4 regions of the Cupriavidus sp. HE11 genome follow, and region 3 is predicted to be linked to each of the others. Evidence: predicted binding sites of a transcription regulator. Region 3 holds the regulator's gene; each other region holds the start of a gene.

Region 1 (7,480 bases), 220 kb from region 3:
CGGCGTGGCCAGGGGTGCCGTCATGTAAAGTCTCCGGTTCAAGAACGAAGCCCCATGGTGCCCGCGCTGCGGCCGCCAGGGAAATTCGCAATCCTTACCTGAGACATTCGCCGCATGGATGACCTGCGCCGCCTCGACATGAACCTGCTGCTGACGCTGCACGCGCTGCTGACGGAGCAGCACGTCACGCGCGCGGCCGTGCGGCTGCACAAGAGCCAGCCGGCGGTCAGCCACGCGCTGGCGCAGTTGCGCGATCGAAGGCCGAGACCCGCAGCAGGCCGTTGAGCTGGCTCAGTGCGTCTTCCAGCGGCGGCAGCAGTTCGCACGCCCGTGTTGTCAGCACCAGGCCGGCATCACGCCGCACCAGCAGGGGGTCGTCGAAAAGGATGCCGATGGGCATCGCGCTGATTGCGGGCGCCATGATCCCGTTCCAGGCCGGCACCAATGCCACGCTGGGCCGGTCGCTGGGCCATCCGCTGTGGGCCACGGTGCTGTCGCTGCTGCTGAGCTTGCTGGTGGTGCTGCCGGTGCTGTGGTGGATGCGCACGCCACCGCCGGCACTGGCCGGTGCCCTGCACGGGCCATGGTGGCAGTGGATTGGCGGCGTGTTCGGCGTGATCTACATCACCGCCGCACTGGTGCTGGCGCCCCGGGTGGGCGCCGCGAACTTCATCGTTGGCGTGGTGGCCGGCCAGATGCTGGCCTCGCTGCTGATCGATCAACTGGGGCTGGTGGGCCTGCCCAGCCGGCCCGCCACGTGGATGCGCGTGGCCGGCGTGGGACTGGTGCTGGCCGGGATGGCAGTCATGCAATGGCAACCATCCGGTACGGCAGCACAGGCGGGCGGCTCCGCTCCCGACGCCGCCTCGCTACGCAATCACCAGGGTTAGAACGTCTCCCAGTCGCCGGTATCGGCCGTCGCCGGCGCCGGTGCGGCGGCAGGACGACGACGAGCCGGCGTGCCCAGCACGGGTTCCTTGCGCTGATGCGTGACCGGCGAGCGCGCCGCGGCCGGCTTGGCCGCCTGGCGCGACAGCACGGGCTCGGCCTTGGGATTGCGCTGCACGGGCGGGCGGGCTGCGGCGGGCACGGCGGCGACACGAGACGTGGCCGGGGTCCGGGTCGGGACCGGGGCCGATGCGGCCGGCGCCGGCTTGGCGGGCTTCCTGGCGGGACTGGCGGAATGGGCGGGATTGCCGGTCCTGGCACGCCTTGCCGGCTCGGCTGCAGGCGCGGGCAGTGCCCGGGCTGGCTTTGCGGCAATGGCGCGTGCGGGACTGACAACTTCCACCATCGTCACGCGCGGCGTCGACAGGCGCCCGGCGGCGCGTTCAGCGGCGGCACTGCCGCCCTGCCCCAGGTCGAAACGCGCCACTTCGGTCACCAGGCCACCGGCCTGCTGCATCAGGCTTTCGGCGGCGGCGCTGGCCTCTTCCACCAGCGCGGCGTTCTGCTGCGTCACCGTTTCCATTTGCGTGATGGCAAGGCTGACCTGTTCGATGCCGGCGGTCTGCTCTTCGCTGGCCGACGAGATCTCGCCCATGATGTCCGTCACGCGGCGCACTGCGGTCACGATATCGTCCATCGTCTTGCCGGCCACTTCCACCTGCCTGGCGCCGTCCTGCACCTGGCGCACCGATCCATTGATCAGTTCGCCAATTTCCTTGGCCGCCGACGACGACCGCTGCGCCAGGCTGCGGACTTCGGCCGCCACCACGCTGAAGCCACGGCCCTGCTCACCGGCGCGAGCCGCTTCCACGGCAGCATTCAGCGCCAGGATATTGGTCTGGAATGCAATGCCCTCGATCACGCCGATGATTTCCGATACACGGGCTGACGACTTCGAAATGCCGTCCATCGTATCCACCACGCTACGCACCACGCGACCGCCTTCGGTAGCCACGTCCGACGCATTGACGGCAAGCTGGTTTGCCTGCCGCGCATTCTCGGCGTTCTGGCGCACCGTCGACGTCAGTTGCTCCATCGATGCCGCCGTCTGCTCCAGCGAGGCCGCCTGCTCTTCGGTACGCTGCGACAGATCGGTATTGCCGCTGGCGATTTCGCGGGCGGCGGTATCGATCGAACCGGCCGCCTGCTGGATGCCACGTACCAGCGTGCCCAGCTGACCGAAGGCACGCTCAAGCGCGCCGAGCATGCGGCCCATTTCATCCTGGCTGCGCACCTGGATCGCATGGCCGAGCTGACCCTGCGCCAGCGCTTCGGCCGCATCCAGCGCCTGGTGGGCCGGGCGCGTCACCGAGCGCGCCAGCCCCATGCCCAACAGCGCGGCAATGACAGCCGCCGCCGCCGACATGCCGATCAGCAGGTTGCGCGTGAATACATACTGCGCCGACGCCTCTTCGACCGCCGCCGTTGCCATCTTGCGGCCCAGTTCGGCAGCGCCGTCGAGCCTTTCGAAGTACGCTGCCTGGGCCGCGGGCAGCGTCACCACCAGCCCGGCACGGGCGCCGTCGAAGGCGCCGCCGCGCAGTTGCTGCATGACGAGGTCGAGCTGGCCGTTGTAGTTGGCGCGCACCTGCATCAATTCCTCGAACCTTGCCCTGGAATCGGCACTTGGTGATGTACGCATCACCTTACCCAGGTCTTCCAGCGTGGCGCTGACCTGTTCGCGGATCTTGCCGATCTTCCCGGCATTCTGTTCAGCCAGTGCCGGGTCTTCGGTCAGGGCGGCGTCGCGCACCAGGATGCCGATCGTCAGCACCTGCTCCTTCGCCAGTTTCAGATCCATCACACGCAGCAACCGTTGTTCCACGGCCTGATGCATCGCATCGTTCATGCCGCCCAGCGCCCTGACGCCCACTGTGGCCACCATGGCCAGCAACAGCACCACCACGGCAAATGCCAGCGACATCCGCGCGCCGATACCCAATTTCCGCAAGCCCATCTGTTCGTACCTTTCGTCTGTCCGGTTGTATTTGTACGAGCTGCATTCGCCCGAAGAGGGGCGTCGCACGGCCGGGTAACGGCAGGGCGCACAACGCACTTGAGCGAATAAATGAAATGGGGGGGAAAGTCGCTGCTCTTCCACAAATTGGGGGGGCAGCGCATGGCGTCTAATCTGCTCCACGCACTTCGATCCCGCCGCAAATGGGCGGGCGCGGCAGTCGCCGGCAAAACGGCGGATGGCAGCGAAGGACGCGGGCTCAAAAAAAAGAAGCCCACGCGCGGGGTGCTCGTAGGCTTTCAGGACTGCATAGCAGGGACCGGCTGTACCCGGGCCCCGAACCGCGAATATAAACCTGCTTACATGAGGTGTAAATCGCGCTTCTATCAGGGATTTCCCTGATAGCAGGTGTAACGCGTAGCGCACTCGTATGCCAAAAGTGACGGAGAGAGTCACTTTTATACTTATCGATGAATTACGGACGCTTCCCGGAAACCTTTAGCTGGCGCGGGTTGTGGCGGAGTCGCCGGTCTTTTCGTTCCGCGATGTAACGGTAAGTGCTACACGAATCACAAAAAAGCATCAACGGATTAAATAGAGCAAATCCTCTAGGCCCAGCCCCGCAGGGGGTTCGTCAACGCTTGTAAAACTTTGTTACTCTCCCGCCTGAAGTATTCCCCTTCTCTCCTGGCAGAGACGACCAAACCGGGCAGCCGGGCAGCGTTCTTCACTTTTCTGAAACGCCTGTCCGCTGCAATCATGTCGTCATGTCCCTGCACCGGCTCCGAGAGCGAATGTTTCAATTCTCGCCGCGATCAGGCTGCACCGGACGTCACTTTTAGTGCGACGCCGCTCAACATGCCTGGTCATCGGACCGTTGTCAGCCGCCAGAACCCTCGCGGGCTCTTCCGGAGAAGTTGTGAAGAAGGAAATCAAGGCTCCCAGACCCAGCAGAAAGCTGCAGCAGTTGCAGTTCGCCGCGCACAGCGCCAGCCGTGCCGCGGTGGTCGTGCATCTGTCGAATGGCACACGCCTCAGCGGCATCGTGCTGGCGTCGGACAATTACATGATCCTGCTCGGGCGTACGGCCGAGGATCCCACCCCGACGCTGATCTACAAGCGCGCCATCACCGTGGTGACGCCCGCCCACGCGTCGACCGACACCGTGGCGATGCTGGACGCCGAGGCGTCGCCGGATTTCGTGCGCATCTTCATTCCGCGCACCCGCAAGCGCCGCTGAGCCCCCGGGCCGGCGGGCCGGGCCACCAGTTGGCCGCCTGCCATGCCGCGTCCATATCTATATATATAGAGGGCCACAACGGGCGGGATTGCCCAGCGTGCATCCGCCATACACCAGATCGGGCTACGCCCGCAACTCGCGCAAAAGTCACTCTAAAGTCTTCCCACCCACGGTCGATAACCTTTGCAACGGAGGCACTCTACGCCCTGCACTGCAGGCAGCCAACGTTACGGCACCCGCCGGAATGCCTAAAACATTGCAAATAGGAGTCGTACCATGGCGCAAGTCATCAACACCAACATTCTGTCGCTGCAAACGCAGAGCAACCTGAACACGTCGCAATCGTCGCTGAACAGCGCGATCCAACGTCTGTCGTCGGGCCTGCGCATCAACAGCGCCAAGGACGATGCTGCTGGTCAAGCCATCGCCAACCGTTTCACCGCCAACATCAAGGGCCTGACGCAAGCTTCGCGTAACGCCAACGACGGTATCTCGATCGCTCAAACGACCGAAGGCGCGCTGAGCGAAGTCAACAACAACCTGCAACGTGTCCGTGAACTGTCGGTGCAAGCCGCCAACGGCACGAACTCGTCGTCGGACCTGAAGTCGATCCAGGACGAAATCAAGCAACGTCTGTCGGAAATCGACCGCGTGTCGGCTCAGACCCAGTTCAACGGCGTGAAGGTCCTGGCCAAGGATCAAAACATGTCGATCCAGGTTGGTGCCAACGACAGCGAAACGATTTCGATCGCCCTGAAGCAAATCACGTCGAAGACCCTGGGCGTTGCCGGCTTCAGCGTTGCTGGCCCGCAAGGCGCCACGACTGCCATCGACAGCACGGCGGCTCAGGCTGCCCTGGGTTCCGCCACCCCGGTGACGGCCGCTTCGGCTGCTGGTGTTGCCAACGCCGACATCCAGCGCGCTCTGGGCCTGGGCACCGGCGCTTCGGTGAACTCGCAATCCGTCGTGTCCGACTCGAAGGGCAACTGGTTCGTGCAAGTGAGCATGAACGGCCTGACCGCTTCCGACGACGCCGCTCTGAGCTCGAAGGGCTTCGCTGGCAACGGCACGGCTACCTCGATGACGATGTACATCGCCGTCAAGCCGAGCGACGCTTCGGTCACCGGTTCGACCGCCGGCTTCACGCTGACCGGTTCGTCGCTGCAAGCTTCGGACTTCCAGCAAGCTGCCACGACCAACCCGCTGGCCACGCTGGACAAGGCCCTGGCAACGGTTGACAACCTGCGCTCGAGCCTGGGTGCTGTGCAAAACCGCTTCGAGTCGACGATCAACAACCTGAGCACGACGGTGAACAACCTGTCGGCCTCGCGTTCGCGCATCGAAGACGCTGACTACGCAACGGAAGTGTCGAACATGACCCGCGCGCAGATCCTGCAACAAGCTGGTACGTCGGTTCTGTCGCAAGCGAACCAGACCACGCAAAACGTGCTGTCGCTGCTGCGTTAATCGCCGCGCCGCAAGAAACCGGGCCGCAAGGCCCGGTTTTTTTGCCGGAGTGTTTTGCAGGCAGACCACTGCCTGCAAAGCATTTCAACCGTAGTGTTCTTCCTGCCCTACTGGACGGAGCTGACCATGGCATCCACTCAACCCGTTTCCATGCCGGCGGCACGCATTTCCGCCGAACCCGCGGCCGTTGGCCCGGCACCCTCCGTGCCGGCCCTGGCCGCTGCCGCCGTTCGTCCGGCGGCTGCCGCCCAGAACATGGATGCCCATGCCGGCTCGGGCGATACGCCGCCCAGCATGACGGCGGCGGTCGAGGAGCTGGTCGACGTGCTCAAGACCACGTCGATCGGCCTGCGGTTCGAGATCGACGACACCACCCACCGCGTGATTACCAAGGTTGTGGACAAGGAAACCGGCGAGCTGATCCGCCAGTTGCCGAGCGAGGAGGTGCTGCGCTTTGCGCGCGCCATCGACAAGCTCCAGGGGCTGTTCGTCAGCCACGCCGTCTGATTCACCGCAAGCCCAATCAGTTGAAGCGATAACAACAGGTAGAAAAACATGTCCGGAATCTCCTCCATCGGCATCGGCTCCAATCTCCAGCTGCAGGACCTGCTCGACAAGATCCAAACGAACGAGAACACCGCGCTCGACCAGATCAACACCGAGGCCACCAGCTACCAGTCGCAGCTGAGCGGCTACGGCACCATCAAGAGCGTGCTGGACGCCTACTCGGCCGCCGCCAAGACACTGGCCACCGCGTCGACGTTCGGCGCCGTGAAGGCAGCGGTGGGCAACAGCAGCGTGCTCTCCGCCGCCACCAGCACCACCGCCGTGGCGGGCAGCTACAGTATCAACGTGACCTCGCTGGCCCAGGCCCAGAGCCTGGTGTCGAAGCAGGTGGCAGACCAGACCGCCGCAGTCGGCGCGGGCACCATCACGATCGACTTCGGCGCCGACCTGGCCACCGGTGGCACGCCGACCAGCACCAAGACCGTGACGATCGGCTCGGACACGTCGCTGCAAGGCATCCGCGACTCGATCAACAAGGCCGGCATCGGCGTGACGGCCAGCATCATCAATGACGGCAGCGGCACGCCCTACCGCCTGGTGCTGACGTCGGACAAGACGGGCACGCAGTCGCAGATGCGCGTTTCGGCCGACAACAGCGCCGTGAACGACATCGTAGGCTACGATCCGGCCCTGGCCACGCAGCCGAGCGGCATGCAGGAGAAGGTCAAGGCCGCCGACGCCGCGCTGACCATCAACGGCATCGACATCACCAGCCAGAGCAACACGGTGTCCGAAGCCGCCCAGGGCGTGACCCTGACACTGACGGGCACCGGCACCACCAGCATGAGCGTGACGCGTGACGACGCGTCGATCAAGAACGCCGTGCAGGGCTTTGTCACCGCCTACAACAACGTGCTGACGGCCGCCAAGACGCTGACGGCCTTCGACACCACCTCCGGCACCAAGGGCGCCCTGAACGGCGACAGCACGCTGCGCAACATCCAGACGCAGATGCGCGCGATGCTGACCACCCCGATGTCCGACGGCAAGGGCGGCATGGTCACGCTGTCCGACATGGGCGTCGAATTCAGCCTCGACAGCTCGAACTCGGGTTCGCTGAAGGTCAACGACGACAAGCTGACGAAGGCCATCGCCAACAACCTGACCGGCATGACCGCCTTCTTCTCGGGCACCAACGGCGCGTCGGGCATGGGCAAGACCGTCACCGACTACATCGACGGCCTGAACGCCACCGGCGGCGCGCTCAGCGCGGCCACCGACAGCCTGACGACGACGCTGAAGGACCTGGAAACCAAGTACAGCGCAACGCAGGACCGCATCACCGCCACCATGGACCGCTA
Region 2 (7,480 bases), on a different replicon from region 3:
CGATGCTGACCCTTCAGGCACGTGGAGAACGCTGCTGCTGTGCGGCGTTCCGGCGCGACAGACATCGTCGTTACGCCAGACCGGGTCGGTGTTCGTGCTCGACGTATCGACGCCCGATGCGGAAACCCCGATCCAACTGCTGTGGGAAGTCGAGGCCAGCCGTGCGCTGCCGCTGTCGGGAAGCGGTCCCATCGGGGCGGCCATGTGGCAAGAGCATGGCGAGCGGCGCTGGGCGGCAGTGGCAATCGTCGCACCCGATGCCGAAGCGGGCGCCCACGCCGGGCTTGCCCTGCTGCCGCTTGATCGCTCTGCGCGGCGCTGGTCTGCGACGGCAAGCGTCCCACGCATGACCTTGCCCGACTCCGGTTGCAACGCGACAACTGCGTCGGTCCCCCTGCTGGCCGTGACGATCCGCAGCAAGGCCAGTGGCGCGGCACACACGGCCTACGCCACCGATACGGCGGGCAGGCTTTGGCGATTCGGCCTTGAACATTTGTCTACCGGCGCTCGTGCATCGCCCCCTACCTGCATGCATCGGCAGCGAGCTGCGGCTGGTGACGCCACCGAAGCGCCGCTTGTCGTGCAGACCGGCACCGCACCGCTGGTGGTCTACGGCGTCGGCCAAGAACTGTCCGCGATACCGGATCGCACGGGTGCCTCGCGCGCCCCGGCCAGCATTCAGGCATTACGCAAGGACGATGGCGTGGTACTCCGGTCGGCACAAGTCCGCGGCGGCGCGGCCGCAGACGGCTGGACGCTGATGCTGCCCCGGCCCGGCGAACGCGTGGATGCCCTGTACCGTGCCAGCCCGGTTCACCTCGGCTTCACAACCGTCGATATCGATGGACAACGTCGCAGCTACCTCGTCGATGCTGCCAGCGGCGAGTCGGTCACCACACGGGGCAGCGATGGGGCCCCCATCCACGCCGTGACGGGATTGCCGTGGACCGGCGGCACGGCCACCCCCATCGGCGTCATATCGACACTCGCAACGGGCCACGCCACGGCACCCGGTGCAGCGACACGCGACGCGTTCGGACTGGATCTCTGGCAGGTGGACGTCAACGCGGCGACGCCATTGCAACAGGCACGCTGGCATCGGCGGCGCGGACGACTGGGCTGGCGGGAACTGGTGAGGTCACCACAATGACGCCGTGTCTGCCTGATCGTGTCGCGCAGGGCGCCGGTTTCAGCCTGGTCGAACTGCTGGTCGTGGTGACCATCGTCGTCGTGCTGACGATGCTGGCCGCGCCCGCGTGGCAGCGCCATACCGAGCGCGGCTGGCGAATGCAGGCGCGTGCCGAACTGGTGTCGGCCATGCTCGCGCTTGAGCGCCATGCATTGATCAACCTGACGTTCGCCAGCGCTGCCGATGACACGACACCCGCTGGCGAATGGCCCAAGGCCGTACCGCCGCTGCCTGCCCGTACGCATCATTGGCTAATAGCCACCAGTTGCCAGGGCATTTCGCTGTCGCGCTGCGTGGAAGTTCGTGCAGCCCCGGTGAAGCCCGACCCGCTTTGCGGGACCCTTGTGCTGCGCAGCACCGGAGAGTGGCTTTATCTGCCCACGCCGGACGAACGTGCGCGTGCCCTGCCGCCGGGGTGCTAGCGCCATGACACGATCAAGGTTGTGGCAGCAGCATGGCGTGACGCTGACCGAACTGCTGGTATCGCTGGCGGTATCGGCATTTCTCGCGGTGGCAGCATGGCCCACCATCGGCTCGCTCGTCGCCGAGCATAGCGCCGGCCACGCTGCGGATCGCCTGGCGGCATCGCTGGCCCTGGCCCGCACCACGGCGTCGGCAAGGCGTGCCGAGGTGCGGCTGGAGCCGATCCACGGTGCCGATACCCTGGCACGCGGCTGGCAGCTGACAGCGATGGGCGACGCTCCTGCCGGCGACCGGACGCCGCCGTTCTCGGTGGTCGCCCTGCATGACCGCTGCCTGCGCATCACGCTGCGTGCCACCGCCGGCACCGCAACCACCCAAAGCCTGCGCTTGACACCTGTGGGATACTCACGATCTGAGCGTGGTGGCTTTCTGGCCGCCACATTCCTGGTGCGTTGCCACCAGGCGCAGCGCCAGGTACGGCTCGGCGCCCAGGGACGCATCCGGATCTGCCGGCCCGGCGCCGACGCCGATTGCGACTGACCATTCCGCAGGCGCCAGGGGCCGCACCGCCGATCCTGAATTCCCAGAATTTCGATTGACCGGACACACCACTTCAGGCCCGACTCGCCACACCATGTTTTCCGATTCCGACCATACCGCCATGGCACAGGCCCTGGCACTCGCCGCGCGGGGCATGTACACCACCACGCCAAACCCTCGCGTCGGTTGTGTGCTGATGAAGGACGGGCAGGTCATCGGACAGGGCTATACACAGCCGGCCGGCCAGGATCACGCTGAAATCCAGGCCATGAAGGACGCCATTGCGCGAGGTCACGACCCCGCCGGTGCCACGGCTTACGTCACGCTGGAACCGTGCAGCCATTTTGGCCGCACGCCGCCGTGTGCCGATGCGCTGGTGCGCGCGCGCATCGCCCGCGTGGTGGCCGCCATGGAGGACCCGAATCCGAGCGTATCTGGCCGAGGCCTGCAGCGCCTGCGTGACGCGGGCATCGACGTGCGCTGCGGACTGCTCGAAAAGGAAGCACGCGACCTCAATATCGGCTTTGTCTCGCGCATGACGCGCGGCCTGCCGTGGGTGCGCGTCAAGGTGGCCGCGTCGCTCGATGGCGGCACCGCCTTGCACGACGGCACCAGCCAGTGGATCACGAGCCAGGCTGCGCGTGATGACGGCCACGCCTGGCGGGCCCGTGCCTGCGCGATCCTCACCGGCATCGGCACCGTACGGGACGACAACCCCGCGCTGACCGTGCGGGCCGTGGACACCCCGCGCCAGCCGCAACGCGTGCTGGTCGATTCCCGGCTCGAAGTACCGCTTGACGCGCAGATCCTGAATCGCGACACGGGCGACTTCGCCAAGCCCGTACTGGTGTTCTGCGCCGTCGAGGACAAGACCCGCCAGCGTGCGCTGGAAGACCGGGGTGCCGAAGTCGTGGTGCTGCCCAACCGGCACGGCAAGGTGGAACTGCGCCGCATGCTCGAAGCACTGGGCCAGCGCGGCATCAACGAACTGCATGTGGAAGCTGGCTACAAGCTCAACGGATCGCTGATCCGTGAAGGCTGTGCCGACGAACTGCTGGTCTACATGGCGCCCCGGCTGCTGGGCGACGCACAGGGCATGTTCAACCTGCCCCCGTTGACCAGGCTGGAAGACGCCGCGCAATTCCGCTGGCACGAGGTGCGGCAGATCGGCGACGACCTGCGCCTGATCGCCCGCCGTGCCGACAGCAAGGACTGACAACCGTATTCATCGTATTCAGACAGAGGCAAGCATGTTTACTGGCATTGTGGCGGCCGTGGGCCGCATCGAAACCGTTTCGCCGCTGGGCGATGCCAACGCGGGCGTGCGCCTGCGGGTGGCGGCTGGCGACCTGGACCTGTCCGACGTGGGCATCGGCGACAGCATCGCCATCCAGGGTGCCTGCATGACCGTGGTCACGCTGGAAGCCGGCCACTTCGACGTGGACGTCTCGCGCGAATCGCTGGACAAGACCGTCGGGCTGGCGCAGCCGGGCCGCGTCAATCTCGAAAAGGCCCTGCGCCTGGCCGATCGCCTGGGCGGCCATCTGGTCTCCGGCCATGTCGATGGATTGGGTGAAGTGGTTCGCTTCGCCCCCGTGGGCGAGTCGCACGAACTGCGCATCCGCGCACCGCGCGAGCTGGGCCGCTACCTGGCGTACAAGGGCTCGGTGGTGGTGAATGGCGTCTCGCTGACCGTCAACAGCGTCAGCGACGGGGCCGACGGCTGCGAGTTCTCGATCAACCTGATCCCGCATACAGTGGAAGTGACCACGCTCAACGAACTGGCCCCGGCCAAGCGCGTGAACCTGGAAATCGACCTGATCGCGCGATATGTGGAACGGATGCTGTCGGCGTCCGACGGGGTGGCCAAGCCGGCGATCTGAACGGCACGCGCCGTGGCCAGCCCGGGCGCCCGCCCCGGCTGGCGCTCGCCAGGGAACACGGCCGGCACCACACCTGGCATCCGGCCGGCACGCATCGTCAGGCGCCTCATCCGGCACTTCACTCGTCGCCCTTCGTCCCGACCGTCTCGGTCACCTTGCGCGTGGCGATCCAGTCGCCGATGGCCAGCATCACGGGCCGCTCGCGACCGGCAAAGCCGTGTTGCGAGAACGCTTCGCACGGCTCACCACGCACGCCCTTCGCGCCTTGCACCGTGATCAGCGGAATGCTGCCGTGGCGCGCGGCGATGGTGCGATATTGGGTCAGTGGACAGGGGTCATCCTGGTGATGAACGAACAGCTGGTCCACATGCGCGGCAGTCCAGTCGAAATCCCACATCGCCAGGCCGTGCACCGGTCCCCGGCCCCGTCCGGCGCGCGGATCGGTGAACGTTGACGTATGAACGGCGCCGTCGATCCGGCCATCGAGCTTGCGGGCCAGGAATGCGCTGGATACCGTGCCGTAGCTCGTACCGATCAGGTAGACCTTGCTGACGCCCTGGTCCGCCTTGAGCTTGTCGATGGCCGCGCCGATGTCGGCGGCGTACTGGTCCGACTCGCGGTAGCTGTCATCGCAATTCGTCCAGCGGTCCTTGGGACAATCCACCAGTACCGTCATGACACTGTCGCTGACCAGATGCCGGCGCGCGCGGACCAGAAAATTCCCGCGCAACTGGAATTCCGGTGCGCCACCGGCCTGCGCTTCCACCCTCAGCACCCCGGGATAACCGGGGAACAGCAAGGCGGCGGTCGTCGGCTTCGACCCAGGTTTCTTGCTGACCACGAGAACGAGTTCCGTGCCGCGTGGCAGGCTGACAGTGACGATACTTTCGTCCAGCGCCGCTTCCTGTGCGGACGCCGCCAGCCCCAGACAGAGTCCCCCCATGGCCAGGGCATATCGGATGGCTCGCAGCATGATTCCCCTCCTCGACGCATTTTTCTTAAATTACCGTCCATCAAAAGGCAAACGGCCTCCAGCCAGCATAGCGGAGGCCGTTTGCGCCGGCGCCAACGGCGCGCCGGACTTACACCTTGATGTCGATGTTGTTGCCCAGATGCGGCGGATTACTGCCGCCGGAGACGGCCGGCGCCGACTGGAGCAGCTGGGTCATGCTCTGCGCCTGCAGGTCCAGCGTCTTGCGCAGCATCAGCAGCGCGACCGGATCGCTGCCGGCATCGGCTGCGCCCAGCGAACTGACGAGAGAAGTCACCATAGGAATTACCTGACGAGTTGATCAAAAGTGCGACCGCACGGCGCGTACGACTGCGCCATGACGCCGCATCCGTATTGTCGGCACCCATAACAAGAGCTTTAATCATCTCTTCTATTGATCAACGACCCGGACTTCAGGCATCGGGCGCCAGAAACCTGGGCGCGCCAGCCGTATCCAGAGTGCCGTCCTCGCGCTCCACGAACAGGCCCCTCGCAACGTTGTGCGGATGCCGGGCCGCCTGGGCAATACTGAGCACCGGCGCGTAGCACACGTCCGTCCCGCCCAGCAGGCCGTCCCAGTGGGCGCGTGGCTGGCTCAGGAACAGCGCCGTGAAGCGCGCCTTGAGGGCGGGCCAGGCGGCGTGGTCATACTGGCTTGCCGGATCGATGTCTTCCAGGCCCAGTTTCGTCAGCAGCAACGCGTAGAACTGCGGCTCCAGGGCGCCGATCGTGATGAATTCGCCATCGGCGCAGGCGTAGACATCGTAGAAGGGCGACTGATGGAACGGGCTGGGCTGGTCTCCGTCCAGCTGGCCGTTGTTGCGCACCCAGAGGGCGATGCTGCCGAGCATCGCCACCATGTCGACAATGGCACCGTCCACCACGCGGCCACGGCCCGTGGCGCGGGCGTCAAGCATGGCGCAGACCATGCCGAAGGCCAGCCCCAGCGCGCCACCCGCGTCGCCCAGCACCGTGGGCGGGGTGATCGGCGCCTGACCGGGCCGCGCCGCCAGCGACAGCATGCCAGTGAGCGCGACGTAGTTCAGGTCATGTCCGGCGGTCTGCGCCAGCGGCCCGGTCTGGCCCCAGCCTGTCATGCGCCCGTACACCAGCGCGGGATTGCGGGCGGCGCAGTCGGCCGGGCCCAGCCCCAGCCGCTCCATCACGCCAGGCCGGTTGCCTTCGATCAGGCCATCGGCCATGCCGACCAGGCGCAGGGCCTCGGCCAGGTCGGCCGGCTGCTTCAGGTCCAGCGGCACGATGGTCTTGCCGCGCCTGAGCGGGCTAAGCTTGCTGCCGCCCAGCTGGTCGGCCACGGCCGTGCGCTGGCGCCTGGCGATGACTGTGACCTCGGCGCCCATGTCGGCCAGCATCCGGCCAGCCAGCGGCCCGGGACCGAGGCCTTCGAACTCGACAATACGGATGCCCTGCAGTGGTGGATGCATCTGATATCTCCCAGTGATCTGGCCGGCCGTCCCGAAGTCTGGCGGCGCAACCCTTCCGATATGCCGCCTTGCTCACATTCCCGCAACCCGGACCAACCCGGACCCTGCTGCCGGCGGTCGGGGCCGCCCCTGAAGCCGGGGCATCGTCGAACGGCATGGCGTACAATAGCGGCCTTGATTTCGCCGGTCTCGCGGCATCCGCGCCGGCCCTGCCCGCCTGACTGCTTGTCCGATTGCTCGCATCCGCACCCGCCCCTCATTGAACGCCGTCCCAAGCCATGACTATCGCCCGTACTGAAGACATCATTGCCGACATTCGCGCCGGCCGCATGGTCATCCTCGTTGACGAGGAAGACCGCGAGAACGAGGGGGATCTGGTCCTGGCGGCCGACTTCGTGACGCCCGAAGCCATCAACTTCATGGCGAAGTACGGCCGCGGCCTGATCTGCCTGACGCTGACCGCCGAGCGCTGCCGCCAGCTTGAGCTGTATCCGATGGTGTCGCGCAACGGCACCGTGCACGGCACGAACTTCACGGTATCGATCGAGGCCGCCGAGGGCGTGACCACAGGCATCTCGGCCGCCGACCGCTCGCGCACCGTGCAGGCCGCCGTGGCCCGCGATGCCAAGGCCTCCGACCTCGTACAGCCGGGCCATATCTTCCCGCTGACGGCCCAGCCCGGCGGCGTGCTGATCCGCGCCGGCCATACCGAAGCCGGCTGCGACCTGGGCGCACTGGCCGGCCTGACCCCGGCGGCGGTGATCTGCGAGATCATGAAGGACGATGGCACGATGGCGCGCCTGCCCGACCTGATCGAATTCGCACGCGAACACGACCTGAAGATCGGCACGATCGCTGACCTGATTCACTACCGCAGCCGTACCGAGAGCATTATCGAACGCACGGGCGAGCGCGACATGCAGACGCCGTGGGGCAAGTTCCGCAGCGTCATGTACCGCGACAAGCCGTCGGGCCGCGCCCATCTGGCGCTGGTCAAGGGCCAGCCGCA
Region 3 (7,480 bases):
GCCAGGTCAGCGGCACGCTGCCCGGCGCCACCACGCGCGACCCCGCCTTTGGCCTGCCGGCCGTGTGGATCGACGCCGCGCTCAAGGAACAGGCGCAGGCCTACGGCTACACGGTGGTGGACGCCAGCACCGTGGTCGCCACGCACCTGAATCACGTGATCCAGATGCACGCGTCCGAACTGCTGGGCCGCCAGGAAGTGCAGGCGCTGCTGGACCGCATCACCAAGGAAGCCCCGAAGCTGACCGAAGACCTGGTGCCGAAGACGATCTCGCTGACCGGCCTGCAGAAGGTGCTGCAGAACCTGCTGGACGAAGGCGTGGCGATCCGCGACATGCGCACCATCCTGGACGTGGTGGCCGACAACGCCCCGAAGATCAACGATCCGGCCGAGCTGACCACGCTGGTGCGTGTGTCGCTAGGCCGTGCGATCACGCAGCAGCTGTTCCCGAACAACGCCGACATGCAGGTGATCGGGCTCGACGCCGGGCTGGAGCGCGTGCTGACGCAGGCGCTGGCCAACGGCGGCGGCATCGAGCCGGGCCTGGCAGATGCGCTGCTGCAGCAGGCACAGGGCGCCGTAGTGCGTCAGGAACAACTGGGCCTGGATCCGGTGCTGCTGGTGCCGCCGCCGATGCGCCCGCTGATGGCGCGCTTCCTGCGCCGCACGCTGCCGCAACTGAAAGTGCTGTCGCACGCCGAAGTACCGGACAACCGCAATATTCGCATCACCGCCATGATCGGCGGCGCAGCGTGAGGACTGAACAATGAGCGTGGCAAAGTTTGTGGCGGCCAACGGCCGCGAAGCGATGCGCAAGGTGCGCGAGGCCATGGGCCCCGACGCCGTGGTGCTCTCCAACCGTTCCATCGAGGGCGGCGTGGAAATCGTGGCGATGCGCGACACGGACCTGGGTGCCGTGAGCGCCGGCGCGCAGCTGTACCAGCCGTCCGCCCTGGCGTTGCCGCCTTCGCTGTCGACTTCCCTCTCGTCGCCAATCTCGTCGCCGTCCCCGCTGCCGATGCTGCAGTCGCTGCATGACCTGCATCCGGCCAGCCCCCAGCCGTTCATGCCGCTGGGTGCCATGTCGGCACCGGCCGCCTTGTCCGGCGCCGTTGGGCAGGAAGACGCGATGCTGGGCGACCTGCGGGGTGAGCTGGCGTCGATGCGGTCGATGCTGGAACGCCAGTTCGCGGGGCTTTCGCAAGGTGCGAACGGCGTGGCCGCAGGCGATCCGCTGCGCGAATCGTTGTTCGAATGGATGGTCAACGCGGGCTTCTCGGGCCAGCTGTCGCGCACGCTGCTGTCGCGCCTGCCGGTGGGCACCGACCGTCCGGCCGCCATGGCCTGGATCCGCCAGGAGCTGGCAAGCAAGGTGCCGGTGCTGGCCGACGAGGATTCGCTGTTCGCCCAGGGTGGCGTGCTGGCGCTGATCGGCCCGACCGGCGTGGGCAAGACCACCACCACCGCCAAGCTGGCCGCGCGCTTCGTGCTGCGCCACGGCCCGCAGAGCCTGGCGCTGCTGACGACCGACCGCTTCCGGATCGGCGCCCACGAGCAGCTGCGCATCTACGGTGACATCCTTGGCGTGCCGGTGCACGCCGTGAAGGACGCCGCCGACCTGCGCTTCGCGCTGTCGGCCATGAAGGACAAGCACCTGGTCATCATCGATACGGTGGGCATGAGCCAGCGCGACCGCAGCCTGTCCGACCAGATCGGCATGCTGGCCGGTGTGCAGGCGCCGATGCAGCGCGTGCTGCTGCTCAACGGCGCGGCGCACGGCGATACACTCAACGAAGTGGTGCATGCCTATCGTAACGACGCTGCCGGCGCCGCCGGTGGCATCGACGGCTGCATCATCAGCAAGCTCGACGAAGCCACGCACCTGGGCTCGGTGCTGGACGTGGTGATCCGCCACCGCCTGCCCGTGTTCTATGCATCCACCGGCCAGCGCGTGCCGGAACACCTGGAACTGGCACAGGGGAGCGCCCTGGTCGAGCGCGCGTTCCTGACGCCGCGCCGTGGCTCGCTGTTCAATGACGCCGACGTGGCGCGCCGCCAGGCGGGCGCCGTCGAGACGGCCGCGCCGAACAAGACCGAACGTAGCGGCGCGGACGACATGCTGCGTTCGCTGACCGACAGCGCCAATGCCGTCGGGGTTTGCGTCGACGAACTCAACGCGGCCCAGTACGGCTTCGACGTGGCCCGCCAGCTCTGGCAGCATCGCACGGCCGGCGTGTCGGCGCTGCGCCCGATGGTGCAGCAGGTTCGCCTGGCCATGTGCCGCGATGCCAGCCGTGCGTGCGAGCGCTACGTGCTGGCCGTCACGCAGAGCGTGGCCCAGACCGTGCAGGGGCGCCGCGCGCCGCAGATGATGCAGCACACGCTGTGGCTGGCCGACCGCGACGGCATGCCGCTCGCCAGCACCGTGGTGCCGGTGGGCCGTGCGCGCCAGTCGCTGACCGAAGCCGAGGCCGATGCCGAAGCCGCCACCGTGCGTGCCACGCTGGCCGCCGCCCGTACCGTGGTCAACCTGAATACCTCGTTGCCCGGCACCGCCACGCTGGCACGCTGGCAACAACTGGGCGAGCGCTGGGTGGCCGGCACGCGCAAGACCACGCGCGTGATTGCCGATGGCCTGGCCAACAAGCTCGATACCGTTGCCGATTCGCTGACGTTCCACGCGGTGGGCGACGTGACCTGCCGCGATCGCGCCGCCGCGCACTGGCTGGCGCACTGCCTGGTCCGCATTCCCGAAGGCCAGGTGCGTACTGCCGCGCGTGGCCGCGGCAATGGCGCCGAGGCCGGCATCGAGGCCTGCCTGGTGGTGTCGCGCATGGTCGATCACGAAACCGCCGACACGCTGTCCGTGGAATACGCGCTGTGCGATCCGGCGCTGGCTGACGACGCGTCGCAAGTGGCGCGCTGGCTGCACTGGACGGTCGCCGCCGAGGAACAGTTCCGCACGCTGCGCCACGCCGTGGAGCACTTCGCGCAGGAAGGCGATGCCGATGCATCGCTGTGCGCCGGCATGGTGGCCGTACAGCTGGGCCTGACCGCGCTGCGCCTGCAACACACGCCCACGCCCACCGCGCCGGCATTCCTGTCGCGCCTGGCCGGCCGGGCTTCGGCACGCGTCAATGCGCCGGTGCCGGGCGCCGTCCTCAACGAGGGCATGGGCCGTCTGCTGGCACTGCTCGACGTGCTCGAAAACTACCCGGGCCGCGGCATGGCAGCGGCCATGCCGATGATCGAAGATGCACCGGAGCCGGCGGCATCCGCAATGCATGCGATGCAAGCCATGGACACCATGGACGCGCTGGTCGCCATCGAAGACACGCCGCAGCTTGCGGCCGCCGGGGAGTAAGCGTTGAACACGATGGCCTCCGATCAGGCCGAAAGCCTGCGCCGCCTGCTGGCACCGCGCGTCACGCGGCGCATCGCCGTGGTGGGCGCGGAGCAGGGTGTCGGCACCACCACGGTGGCGCTGGGCCTGGCCAATGCGCTGTCGATGCAGGGCGAGCGCGTGCTGCTGGTGGACGAAGACATGTACGGCGCTCGGGCAATGCGCCCGGCCGGTGCCGCGCCGGTCGCCACGCTGGCCGATGTACTGGACGGCCGTGCGCCGCTGGCCGTTGCGGCCGGCACGCGCGGTGCCAGCGGCATTGCCGTATTGCAGGCAGGAGCGATTGCCGCCCGCCCCGACGAACGGGCGCTGGCGGCGCGACTGCCTGACGTGCGCTCGATGCTGGTCGATGCCCGCCGCGATATCACCGGCGCGCTGTCGCCGCTGGCAGGCATGGCCCACAACTTTGTGATCGTCATGCGCCCCGAGGCCACGTCGATCACCGCCGCCTATGCATGCATCAAGCGGCTGCATCACGAATACGCATGCCGTCATTTCCAGCTGGTCGTCAACCTGGCGGCAGCGGAAGGAACGGTCACGGCGCTCGCGCGCAACCTGGCCCGCACCGCGAGCCAGTATCTGGGCGTGGAGGCCAGCCTGGCAGGGTACCTGCCGATGGATCCGCTGGTGGCGCGTGCGCTCCAGCTGGGACGGTGCGTGGTGGAGGCGTACCCCGCCGCCGCGGCCACCGGTGCGTTGCGGCACATCGCCAGCAGTATCGGCGCATGGCCGCTGCGTCACGAAGCATCGTCCCTGGGAATGGCCTCGGCCGTTGCCGCATAAACGCAAGAACAAGAAGTCTCGACAAGACCGGAAACTCAGCCTGCCAGCCGCCGATTCTCAGCCTCTCCGGCGCTGGCACAAACAGTAAGCATTTAACGAGAGTTCCACCATGTATACGATTCAGGGAAAGCTCGAGCAGGCGGATGTGGTCAAGTCACACGCGCCACTGGTGCGGCGCATTGCGCTGCAGCTGGCGGCCAAGCTGCCCGCCAGCGTGCAGATCGACGACCTGATACAGGCCGGCATGATCGGCCTGCTCGACGCCGCCAAGCGCTATGAAGACAACCATGGCGCCCGGTTCGAGACCTACGCAAGCCAGCGCATTCGCGGCGCCATGCTCGACGAGGTGCGCGCCAACGACTGGCAATCGCGCAGCCTGCGCCAGTTCACGCGCAAGATCGAGCGCACGCAGCGCCAGCTGGAGCAGAAGCTTGGCCGCACGCCGATCGATTCCGAGGTGGCCAAGGAACTGGAGATGCCGCTCGAGGAATACCAGGAGCTGCTCAACGAGGTCTATGGCTGCCAGCTGCTGCACTACGAGGATTTCGAGCGCTCGGGCGAGGAGGACTTCCTCGATCGCCATCTGGGTGTCACCGACGATGCCAACCCGCTGACCGTGCTGATGGAATCGGGCATGCGCGAGGCGCTGATCCGCGCCATCGACAAGCTGCCCGAGCGCGAGAAGCTGGTGCTGTCGCTGTGCTACGACCAGGAACTGAACCTGCGCGAGATCGGCGCGGTGCTGGAAGTGACCGAATCGCGCGTGTGCCAGATCCGCAGCCAGGCCATCGGCCGCCTGCGCACCCAGCTGCGCGGGATGCTGTGATGCGACGCGCCCTGGTCCTGGCCGTGCTGTGCGCGATGGGTCCAGTGGCAGCCCACGCGCAGACCTACGCTCCGGTCTTCACGAAAGCCACCTATGAACTGACCGGCTCGCGCTTTGCGTGGACGGCATCGTCGGTAGGGCCGCAGATCACGAACAAGGGCCAGCGTGCCCTGTCTTCGCCCGTGGTGCCGCTGGCAACGATGCCGCAGGCCATGGGCCGCATTACGTCCGTGCGCTGGCGCTACAGCTTCACGCGCACGCCGCCCGTGGACCTGCAGGCATATCTGTGCAATGCCGACCGCTGCGTGCTGCTGACGGGCGCCGAGGGCAAGACCGATGCCTTTGTCGGCGACGATGCCACCAAGGGCTTTGTCTTTGCGTATCGCGTACCGGGCCAGGGCGGACTCACGCCGATGCTCCAGGGCCGCAGCAACGAGGTGACCGTCAGCTACCGCTGAGATCCCGAGTTTTCACCGGCCATCCCTGGCCGACCCGATCCACGCCGATCTTCCCGCAGGTCTCCCGCCTTGCCGCTGGCGCCCGTGCCGCCGGTGGCACGCTTCATGCGCCTTTCCGCCCTGGCAACGTGCGGCAAGCGTGACATCTGTTCCCTGTGCAATCGGTGTGCATATTTACGGCGGCATTGTGTCTGCAATGCCCGCTGGCGCCATGTAATTCCTACGTGCAAGTCCCGCCACGTTGCCATCGTCTGTCCGTCATCTGTCAGCCAGAAAGGATCCAGCGACATGGAAGATTTCAGCGACATCAAGCTTTCGCGGCGGGAATTCGTGATGGCAGGCGCGGCTTCGGTGAGTGCCGCCGCCTTGCCCGCAGGGGCCGCCTCCGTCACTGCGCCCGCATCGGCGGTAACGCCCGCCGCCCTGAAGCCGGTGGCTTCCAACGTATCGTTCATCGTCAACGGGCAACCGCGCTCGCTGACGCTAGACACGCGCACCACCCTGCTGGATGCGCTGCGCGAACACCTGCACCTGTCCGGCACCAAGAAGGGCTGCGACCACGGCCAGTGCGGCGCCTGTACGGTGATTGTCGATGGCCGGCGTCTCAATTCATGCCTGACCCTGGCGGTCATGCACGAGGGGGCCCGGATCACCACGGTGGAAGGGCTCGGCACGCCGAACAACATGCATCCGATGCAGGTGGCCTTCGTCAAGCATGACGGCTACCAGTGCGGCTATTGCACGCCGGGCCAGATCTGCTCGGCGGTCGCCGTGCTCGACGAGGTACGCGCCGGTATCCCGAGCCACGTCACGCCAGACCTGAACGCGCGGCCGCACCTGTCGCCAGGAGAAATCCGCGAGCGGATGAGCGGCAATATCTGCCGCTGCGGCGCGTATTCGAACATCCTCGATGCCATTACCGAGGTCGCGGGGAGCCAGACATGAACCCCTTTACCTATGAGCGCGTGGCGACGCCCGCCGATGCGGCGGCAGCCGCGATGAAGACGCCGGGTGCCCGCTTTATCGCCGGCGGCACCAACCTGCTCGACCTGATGAAGCTTGGCATCGAATCGCCGATGCATCTGATCGACGTGAACGGCCTGGCGCTGGACAAGATCGAGCCATTGCAGCAAGGCGGACTGCGCATCGGCGCGCTGGTGCGCAATACCGACCTGGCCGCCGACCCGCGCGTGCGGCGCGATTACGGCGTGCTGTCGCGTGCGTTGCTGGCGGGCGCGTCCGGCCAGCTGCGCAACCGCGCCACCACAGCCGGCAACCTGCTGCAGCGCACGCGCTGTCCGTATTTCTACGACACGGCCCAGCCGTGCAACAAGCGCCAGCCGGGCAGCGGCTGCGCGGCGATTGGCGGCTTCAGCCGGCAGCTGGCCGTGATCGGCGGCAGCAACGCGTGCATTGCCACGCATCCCAGCGACATGGCCGTGGCAATGCGCGTGCTGGATGCCAGCGTGGAGACGGTGCGTGCCAATGGCGCGCACCGCGTCATCCCGATTGCCGATTTCCATCGTCTGCCCGGCGATACGCCGCATATCGAAACAGTGCTCGAACGCGGCGAACTGATCACGGCGGTGACGCTGCCGCCTCCGGTTGGTGGCACGCAGCTCTATCGCAAGGTGCGCGACCGTGCGTCGTATGCGTTTGCGCTGGTCTCGGTCGCGGCGATCCTGCAGCGCGATGGCACGGGGCGGGTCGCCCTGGGCGGCGTGGCCCACAAGCCGTGGCGGTTGGATGCCGCCGATGCCGAACTGCCGCACGGACCCACGGCCGTCACGCAGCGGTTGCTGGACGGCGCCACACCGCAGCCCGACAACGCGTTCAAGGTGCAACTGGTGCGGCGCACGCTGGCCGCCGTGATCACGCAGGCAAACGGGGCCAAGCCATGAAATTCGACACACCGGCCACTACCAATCCCATCGACGCTGGCCGCGTGGTCGGGCAGGCGGTGGACCGCATCGACGGCGCGCGCAAGACCACCGGCACGGCCACCTATGCC
Region 4 (7,480 bases), 420 kb from region 3:
GCGCGTGGAAGACGGCGCCACGCTGGTGGAAGGCGCCGGCAAGGCCATGGAAGAAATCGTCGGCGCCGTGAAGCGCGTGACCGACCTGATGGGCGAAATGCGCGCGGCCACCGAAGAACAGACCGGCGGCATCGAGCAGGTCAACCAGGCCGTATCCCAGATGGACCAGATGGCGCAGCAGAACGCCGCACTGGTGGAAGAAGCCACAGCGGCCGCGGCATCGCTGGAAGACCAGGCCGATGCCCTGCACCGCGCGGTAGGACAGTTCCGGTTGGCGGGTGCGTTGTAGGAAGGAGGAAGTCCGAAGAGAAACGCGTAACAGCGTTATAGCAATCTAGCCAGACCTTCCGGCCCGCAGCGATGCGGGCCGTTTTGTTTGATGTGCGGAGGGTGGGCTATTTCGATTTCATCGGGAAGTCGGTCGGGGCGGATCGACGCGTGGCACAAAGCCACCCTCTCCGATTGGCCTACCCAAAACAAAAAAGGGCGATAGCCGAAGCCATCGCCCTTCCCCGCCCCCAGGCGCGAGCCTGAAGTGTCTTACTTCTTCGAGTTCGTCAGTGCCTGGAACTGCTGCGTCAGGTAGTTCTTCGTGTTGTTCATCTGCGCCACCGCCAGGTCGAGCTGGGTGAACTGCTTGCGATAGCGTTCGATCTTTGCATCGATGCGGACGCTCATGTCCTCGTAGCGCTTCTCGATGTCCTTCATGCTGCGCTCGATGCCGCTGGTGACCGAGCCGATCGGGCCGCTCTCGCCCGTCATGCGGTCCACCGCCTCGGACAGCCGGCGGCCGAAGCCACCGGTGGTGCCGTCGCCCGCGAACAGCTGCGTCACGGTGGGCAGGTTGTCCTTCAGCGCGGCGTCCAGCTTCTTGCTGTCGATAGCCATCGTGCCGTCTTTCTGCATCGACACGCCGATTGCGGCCAGCATGGTCGGTGCCTTGTCCGGCATACCCGCTTCAGGCGTGTTCAGCACGGCGCGGATGGTCGTCTGGATGCCGCGGATCGAGGTGTCGCCGTTGAGCGCGCCCTTGGTCAGCGCCTTGGTGTCGAACGCCGTCAGCGACTTGATCGTCGACTGGATGTTGTTGTAGGCGGTCACCATCGCCTGGATGGAGTTCTTGATGCTGTCGGTGTCCTGCGTCATCGACAGCGACGTGGTGCCGGTCTTCTTGAGCGTCATGGTCACGCCCTGCGCGGCATCGACCACGGTGTTGCTCGTGCTGGTGATGGCGATGCCATTGACGGTCAGCGCTGCATTGGTGGCGCGCAGCGTTTCCTTCATCGCGTTCGAACCCGGCGTAGCCGGGTCGTAGCCCGCCACGCCCTGCAACTCGGGCGACGAGCCCGTGATGCGCATGCTCATCGTCTCGCCGGTCTTGTCCGACGTGAGGATCAGGCGGTACGGCGAGGCGCTGCCATCGTTGATGATGCTTGCCTTGACGCCGATGCCGGCCTTGTTGATGGCGTCGCGGATGTCCTGCAGCGACCCCTTGCCCGGCTCGATGGTGACCGTCCGGGGGTTGGGCACGTCCGTGGTGGCCGCATTGGGGTTGAACCCGGGGCTCACATAGGTGCCGCTGGCTTCATCCCAGCCGGTGGTCGTGCCGAACTCGAACGTCAGCGTGCCGGAGCCGATCTGCACGTCCTGCTTGGCATATCCGTTGCCGGCCAGCGACTGGGCCTGCGCCAGGCGCGTCACGTTGACGCTGAGGTCGCTGGGTACGGCATTGGCGCCGGTGGTCACCGTCATGATGTCGGTGTTGCCCACGGCGGACTTGACCGCGCCGAACGTGTCCCGGTTCATCAGCGCCTTGGCCGTGGCCTGGAAGCTGGTGAGCATGCTCTTGACGGTGCCATAGGCGGTCAAGCGCGTCTGGAAGGCCGAGTGCTGGTTGTCCAGCGACTTCAACGGCGCGCGCTCGGCTTCGGACAGCTTGTCCAGCAATGTGGACAACTCGAGGTTGGCCCCAACCCCGAGGGAGGAAATCGATGCCATGTTTTGTGCCCTTCTTCTTGTTCGTTTCTTTGTCACCCAGGCGCTGCGTCGCCTGAATGTCCTGACATCCACGTTTACGTCGGCCGAATGTGGTTCTTTAGGCTTTTTGATACAGAAACGATACAAAGACGATACGAAGAGGGGCTACATCCGATACATGAGCCTTATGCGGCACAAAACTGTCAGTGCGCCAGACGTTGGCCCAGCGCGGACAAGGCGGCGTCGAATTGCCGGAGTTGCGCTGTCATCGGTTTGTCATCGGCGCGGCGCCGGGCCAGGGCGGCGTTGACCGATACGGCAATCAGCTGGCGCTGGGCCGTGATGTAGCCCAGGCAACGGGCGCGCGCCTCGGGACCGCCATCGGCCAGCACGGCCAGCACCGGCACCAGTGGCAGCGTCCGGTATCCGGCAAACGGGATCGATTCGATGCCGCGCGACTGGCCCAGCAGCTCGGGCATCAGCAGGCGGTACACGGCATCGCCCCAGTGGCGCTTGTCCTGGGCCTCGTCATCGCGGCGCCGCGACAGGGCCGTCGCGTATTCGGGGTTGGCAACCGCACCTGCCGCAACCAGCGGGATCGCGTCAGGTGGCAAGGGGACCGGCGGCATGATGGACACGCAGTCGGCGCCGATATCGTGCTCGCCGCCCCGTCGCTTGGCGGCCAGTGACACGACCTGGAGCCGGTCGGGCACCCACGCATCGAGCGGTACCATGGCGCAGATGGACGGCCGCGTGGCGTGGATCGTGCAACGGCCATCATCGGCCAGCGCCGGACAGCGGCCGCGCGACGGATAGTCGATGGCCTGCGTGGCGATCATCAGCGTGTTGCCATCGGGCAGCGGATGACCCTGACGGCGTGCCAGCGCGGCAAACGCCGCCACGTCGTCGGCAGTGACTTCCACGATATGCCCGCCCACCACATGCCGCGTGCCCGCGCGGGGCGGCCGCACACGCCGCAGCGACAGCGCGCCGATAAAGCGGCCGGCATGGCGGAACAGCTCGTCCATGCTCATCAGCGGCGGGGAATTGCAGCACTTGCCGCACGCGGTGCAATGAAAGCCGGCCGCCACGGGCGCCCGGTCTACCATGGCCGGCGTACCGAATCATTGAAGCGTGTCAGGATGAACGACTTCACCGCCGGGGAATGCAGCGCCTTCACCGTCGGCGCCACCCAGTCCGCCCGGCAATCGGCCGCGCGGACTGCCAGCACGTTGGCCCACGGGACACGGGCATCCTCGATGCCCAGCGCGTCGCGCGCAGGCGCCAGGCCCGCGGCATCCGCCGCCGCATAGGGCAGCGCCACCAGCGCGCTGCGGCGCAATGCGGCGGGCAGCCGCTGAACCGGCAGGCGTTCGAACCGCAGCTTGCGCGGATTGTCGACGATGTCACTGACCTGCGGCTGCAGGCCAGCCTCGCCATCGATGCGGATCAGCCCATGGTTTTGCAGCAGCAGCAGCGCGCGCCCCTGATCGGCACGGTTCGCCGGGATGGCGATGACCGCGTTGACGGGCACCTGGCGCAGCGCCGCGATCTTGTCCGCGTACAGTCCCATCGGATAGGTCACCGTGTACGCCACCGTGCAGGCCGATGCATCGCCCGCCAGTGACTGGCCGTCGTCCGCAATCGACGCATCGATGCGTCGTGCGTGCAGCGCCTTGCGTACCTCGGCGAGGCTGGGCAACGATATGGCCTGCAGCTGCACGGCACCGCCTTCGTTCGATGCCGACGCGGCGCCCACAAGTTCGCGGTCACTTTGGGTCACAACCCCGATGCGCACGACCGGCCGCGTTTTGGCCTGAGTTCCGGCCGCTGCCCCGGCCCACACCGGCAGCTGCAGCGCACAGACGCAGCCTATCCCCAGCAGCAGCGCCTTAACCATCGCGCAGCACCGTCCGGAAGCCGATATGCGATGTCGGCAGGTCGCGCTCGGCGGGCTCGCGCGCCGATGCCCGGTAGCGCACGCAGAAGTCTGGCGCGCACAGGAACGAGCCGCCCTTGATGACGGCCACGCGTGGATCGCGCGGCTGGCCCGATCGGCCAGACAACGCCGCCACGAATGCGGTATCGCCATTGGCGTGCGACTGGCGCGGCCCCGTGTAGGGATCGGCGGTCCATTCCCACGCGTTGGCAATCATGTCGTAGAGGCCGAAGGCGTTTGCCGCATAGCACCCGACCGGCGCCAGACCTTCGAAGCCGTCGCGGGCACTGTTCAGCACGGGAAACACGCCTTGCCAGTAGTTGGCCGTTGGCGTGCCGTCCGCACTGTTCGGCGCGGTCTCCAGGGCCGCACCGGTCTGCCCGGCCTTGGCCGCGTACTCCCATTCGTCCTCGGTCGGCAACTCGCGGCCCAGCCACTGCGCGTAGGCGCGCGCATCGGCCTGCGTCACCAGCGTCACCGGCTGGTTGTCCTTGCCATCGATCGTGGACGCCGGGCCCGACGGATGCCGCCAGTCGGCCCCACGCACCATCGACCACCACGCATAGGGCCGCTGCTGCAGTTCGTCGCCCGTCGGCTTGTGGAACACCACGGCCTCGCCGGCGCGCTCCGCGTCGGTCCGATAGCCAGTGGCCTGCACAAAGGCGGCGAACTGCGCGTTGGTCACCTCGGTGCGGTCGATCCAGAAGCTGCCCACGCGCGTCTTGCCCGCGGGCCGCTCGTCAGGATAGCCAAGCATGGTTCCCGGCACGAACTCGCCGCCGCGCACGTGCGCCATGCCCGCCGTGCCCTGCCTGCGCCAGTCGTCGGGCAGACCCGTGTACGCGGCGCACTGGCGCGGCGAACCAAGCGCCACCGCGCCGTGCAGCGGCACGGCCCGTACCGCCAGCGTTGCCGCCAGCCCCGCCACAAACGCGGCGCCGGCGATTTTCCACAGTCGATGAAATCGGAGCAGTGCCACGGCCGCCTCAGTAGATCATGCCCGGGACTTTCGGCAGCACCGCGCCGACCGCCTTGGCATAGTCGTTCCACTTCGCCTTGAGATCCGCCACCACGTCGGGCCGCTGCACGGCGACGTCGTTGGTCTCGCCGCGATCCGCGCGGATATCGAACAGCTGCCATTCGCCGTTGGCCGGTCCGAACGGCGGCTCGATCCACGTGGCCTTCCAGTTGTCGGCATAGACATAGGTGCGGCCATACAGCTCTTCCGCAAACGTGGTGCGTGCGGGGCCGGTGGCCTTGCCTTGAAGCGTCGGCAGCAGCGACAGCCCGGTGATCGGATACACGTTGCGGCCGTCGTACACCACCTTGCCCGCATTGCGGTTGACCCCCTTGCTGTCATAGAGCGGCGCAGCCGGCGTGCTGGGCGCGGCAACGCCGGCGATGTCCAGGAACGTGGGCGCCAGGTCCACCACATGCGTGAAGGCATTGAGCTGCGCCGACTGCTGGGCGGGTGCGCTGCCGGGCAGCTTCACGATGGTCGGCACCGAGTGACCGCCCTCGGCCGGGAACGACTTCCAGAGGCGGAACGGCGTGGCACTGACCTCCGCCCAGCGCTGGCCGTAGTCGAGGTTGGCGGACCCCTTGTACGCCGTGGTGCCCAGCGTCGGATAGACGGCCGGGTCCGCATTCTTCGCGTCGTAGCTCTGGTCGTAGTTGCCGCTGAACTCGTAGTAGCTGGCTTCCGGCCCGTTATCGCTCTGGAACACGATCAGCGTGTTGTCGTACTCGCCGATATCCTTCAGGTGCTGCACCAGGCGGCCGACGTTGTCGTCGAGGTTCTCGACCATGGCCGCGAAGATTTCCATGTAGCGGGCCTGGGCGCGCTTCTCGTCGGCGGTCAGGCTGTCCCACTTCTTGTTGGCATTCGCCACGCGCGTATCCACGCCGCCTTGCGCGGCGCTGTTGGTCGACGTGATGTAGTTGGCCGATGCCGTGCCCCAGTTCGCGCTCTTCGGCGTCACGGCAAGCGTTTCGTCGCGCCCGGCGTTCGGCGCGAAGTCGGCCGGAATCAGCCCCAGTGCCTTCTGCCGCGCCAGCCGCGCCGCCCGGATGGGCTCGTAGCCAGCATCGTAGACGCCCTTGTAGCGGTCGATGTAGGCCGCCGGCGCCTGTAGCGGCGAATGCGGCGCCTGGTAGGTCAGGGAGGCGAAGAACGGCTTGCCGTCGGCATTCCTGCCGGTGCCCGAATCGATGTACTTGATGATTGTCGACGTATAGAAGTCGGACGAGAAGAAGTTGGTCGTGTTCGGCGTCACGTAGTGGTCGTCTTCCACATAGGCGGTGCTGCCGTTGCGGCCAAAGTGATCGCCACCGCCGGCCAGCAGCGCATAGCTCCTCTCGAAACCCCACGACACCGGCGTCTGGCCCGGCGACGTCGTGCCGACGTTTGCGCCCTGGTTGGTGGCGTTGGGCAGCCCACTGCCCAGATGCCATTTGCCGGCCATGTACGTGTGATAGCCGCCGTCCTTGAGCAGTTGCGCGATAGACAGCGCGCGATCGTTCAGATAGCCCTCGTAGCCAGGCTTCGGCACATTGTTCTCGTCGACGTAGTTCACATCGGTGGCAGCCATGGTGCCCTGGCCTACCAGGTGGTGGTCGGTGCCCGAGATGATCATCGAGCGCGTCACCGCACACACCGCCGCCGTGTGATGGTTCGCCAGGATGCGGCCCTGCCTGACCAATGCATCCAGGTTGGGCGTGCGGATTTCGCTGCCAAAGGCCCCCAGGTCCGAATAGCCGAGGTCGTCGGCCATGATGAAGATGATGTTGGGCTTCTTCGTCGCCACCGTTGTCGGCGTCGGATTGTTGGACGACGTTGTCGGCGCGTCGTCGCTGCCGCAACCGCTCATCAGCGCGACGGCCGTGGCGCACAGGCCTGCCAGCACGCGGCGTGCCGGGGTGTTTCGGTGACTATGGGACGCTGCTGTCGTTCTTGTCATACGCCTCTCTCCTGAACCGGATTTCTTTTTGGAAAGCGGTCATGCTAAGAACGCGGCCGGTGGCGCCGAACGAATGTTTTTGCCTATCGATATTCGTGCAGCGCACCACAAGACGCGCTTGACGCGCGCAAACGGCAGGCTATATAACGAACGCGTGGGTAGAAGCGGTCGATCGAACAGCAGCGGCGCAACGCCGCGACGTTCATCTGGAGATTGCTCACTGACGGAGTTTCTGTCAGTGGCGCCATGACCCGACCGGTCCCACCTCCCTGACAGGACTCCAAGTCTTTCACCAGAGTCATCGTTAGGGGATCTCAATGATCATCGACACCAGCTGTTACCCGACCAACCTGGTCGACCTGGCCTGGCGGCACGACGGCGATCCGTTCACCGGCGAGCGCCTGATCCAGATGATGGACGGCCCGTTCACCATCAACGGCAAGCCACGCCGCATCGATCGCGCATTCATCCAGCCCCCGCAAGGCAACACCATCTACACGTACACCGATGGTGTGCAATCGGGCGCCGAGTCCATCGATTCGTACATGGCGTACACGCGCGAGATGGTGGCGAAGTATCCGGACCGCTTTATCGGCTGCTTCGT

The links. The regulator FliA, encoded in region 3, starts transcription of late flagellar genes. The targets are predictions, from matches to a motif close to CTAAAGTTTNNNNNNNNNNNGCCGNTA.
Region 1: ACOABP_RS26050 (FliC/FljB family flagellin) is a predicted target of FliA. The motif match lies at 4,298-4,324, and genes of this name have one in related genera.
Region 2: ACOABP_RS04875 (YjfB family protein) is a predicted target of FliA. The motif match lies at 5,382-5,408, and genes of this name have one in related genera.
Region 4: fliD (flagellar filament capping protein FliD) is a predicted target of FliA. The motif match lies at 2,073-2,099, and genes of this name have one in related genera.

Annotation. Positions count from the first base shown of each region.
Region 1 covers NZ_CP184465.1:1,935,060-1,942,539, reverse strand. The annotation lists gene ACOABP_RS26075 (LysR substrate-binding domain-containing protein) at 1-24, opposite strand, end outside; partial or broken gene ACOABP_RS26070 (helix-turn-helix domain-containing protein) at 115-255, shown strand; gene ACOABP_RS26065 (DMT family transporter) at 387-890, shown strand; gene ACOABP_RS26060 (methyl-accepting chemotaxis protein) at 887-2,872, opposite strand; gene ACOABP_RS26055 (RNA chaperone Hfq) at 3,825-4,145, shown strand; gene ACOABP_RS26050 (FliC/FljB family flagellin) at 4,422-5,612, shown strand; gene ACOABP_RS26045 (flagellar protein FlaG) at 5,739-6,119, shown strand; gene fliD (flagellar filament capping protein FliD) at 6,168-7,480, shown strand, end outside.
Region 2 covers NZ_CP184464.1:1,035,024-1,042,503, forward strand. The annotation lists gene ACOABP_RS04845 (pilus assembly protein) at 1-1,150, shown strand, start outside; gene ACOABP_RS04850 (type IV pilin protein) at 1,147-1,611, shown strand; gene ACOABP_RS04855 (GspH/FimT family pseudopilin) at 1,616-2,152, shown strand; gene ribD (bifunctional diaminohydroxyphosphoribosylaminopyrimidine deaminase/5-amino-6-(5-phosphoribosylamino)uracil reductase RibD) at 2,247-3,368, shown strand; gene ACOABP_RS04865 (riboflavin synthase) at 3,403-4,035, shown strand; gene ACOABP_RS04870 (alpha/beta fold hydrolase) at 4,154-5,008, opposite strand; gene ACOABP_RS04875 (YjfB family protein) at 5,118-5,306, opposite strand; gene ACOABP_RS04880 (CaiB/BaiF CoA transferase family protein) at 5,440-6,471, opposite strand; gene ribBA (bifunctional 3,4-dihydroxy-2-butanone-4-phosphate synthase/GTP cyclohydrolase II) at 6,750-7,480, shown strand, end outside.
Region 3 covers NZ_CP184465.1:1,711,578-1,719,057, forward strand. The annotation lists gene flhA (flagellar biosynthesis protein FlhA) at 1-755, shown strand, start outside; gene flhF (flagellar biosynthesis protein FlhF) at 766-3,363, shown strand; gene ACOABP_RS24995 (MinD/ParA family ATP-binding protein) at 3,376-4,185, shown strand; gene ACOABP_RS25000 (RNA polymerase sigma factor FliA) at 4,295-5,011, shown strand; gene ACOABP_RS25005 (flagellar protein FlhE) at 5,011-5,469, shown strand; gene paoA (aldehyde dehydrogenase iron-sulfur subunit PaoA) at 5,758-6,414, shown strand; gene ACOABP_RS25015 (FAD binding domain-containing protein) at 6,411-7,370, shown strand; gene paoC (aldehyde oxidoreductase molybdenum-binding subunit PaoC) at 7,367-7,480, shown strand, end outside.
Region 4 covers NZ_CP184465.1:1,289,743-1,297,222, forward strand. The annotation lists gene ACOABP_RS23115 (methyl-accepting chemotaxis protein) at 1-289, shown strand, start outside; gene fliD (flagellar filament capping protein FliD) at 541-1,998, opposite strand; gene ACOABP_RS23125 (YkgJ family cysteine cluster protein) at 2,181-3,005, opposite strand; gene ACOABP_RS23130 (MetQ/NlpA family ABC transporter substrate-binding protein) at 3,080-3,760, opposite strand; gene ACOABP_RS23135 (formylglycine-generating enzyme family protein) at 3,870-4,895, opposite strand; gene ACOABP_RS23140 (arylsulfatase) at 4,903-6,876, opposite strand; gene ACOABP_RS23145 (amidohydrolase family protein) at 7,194-7,480, shown strand, end outside.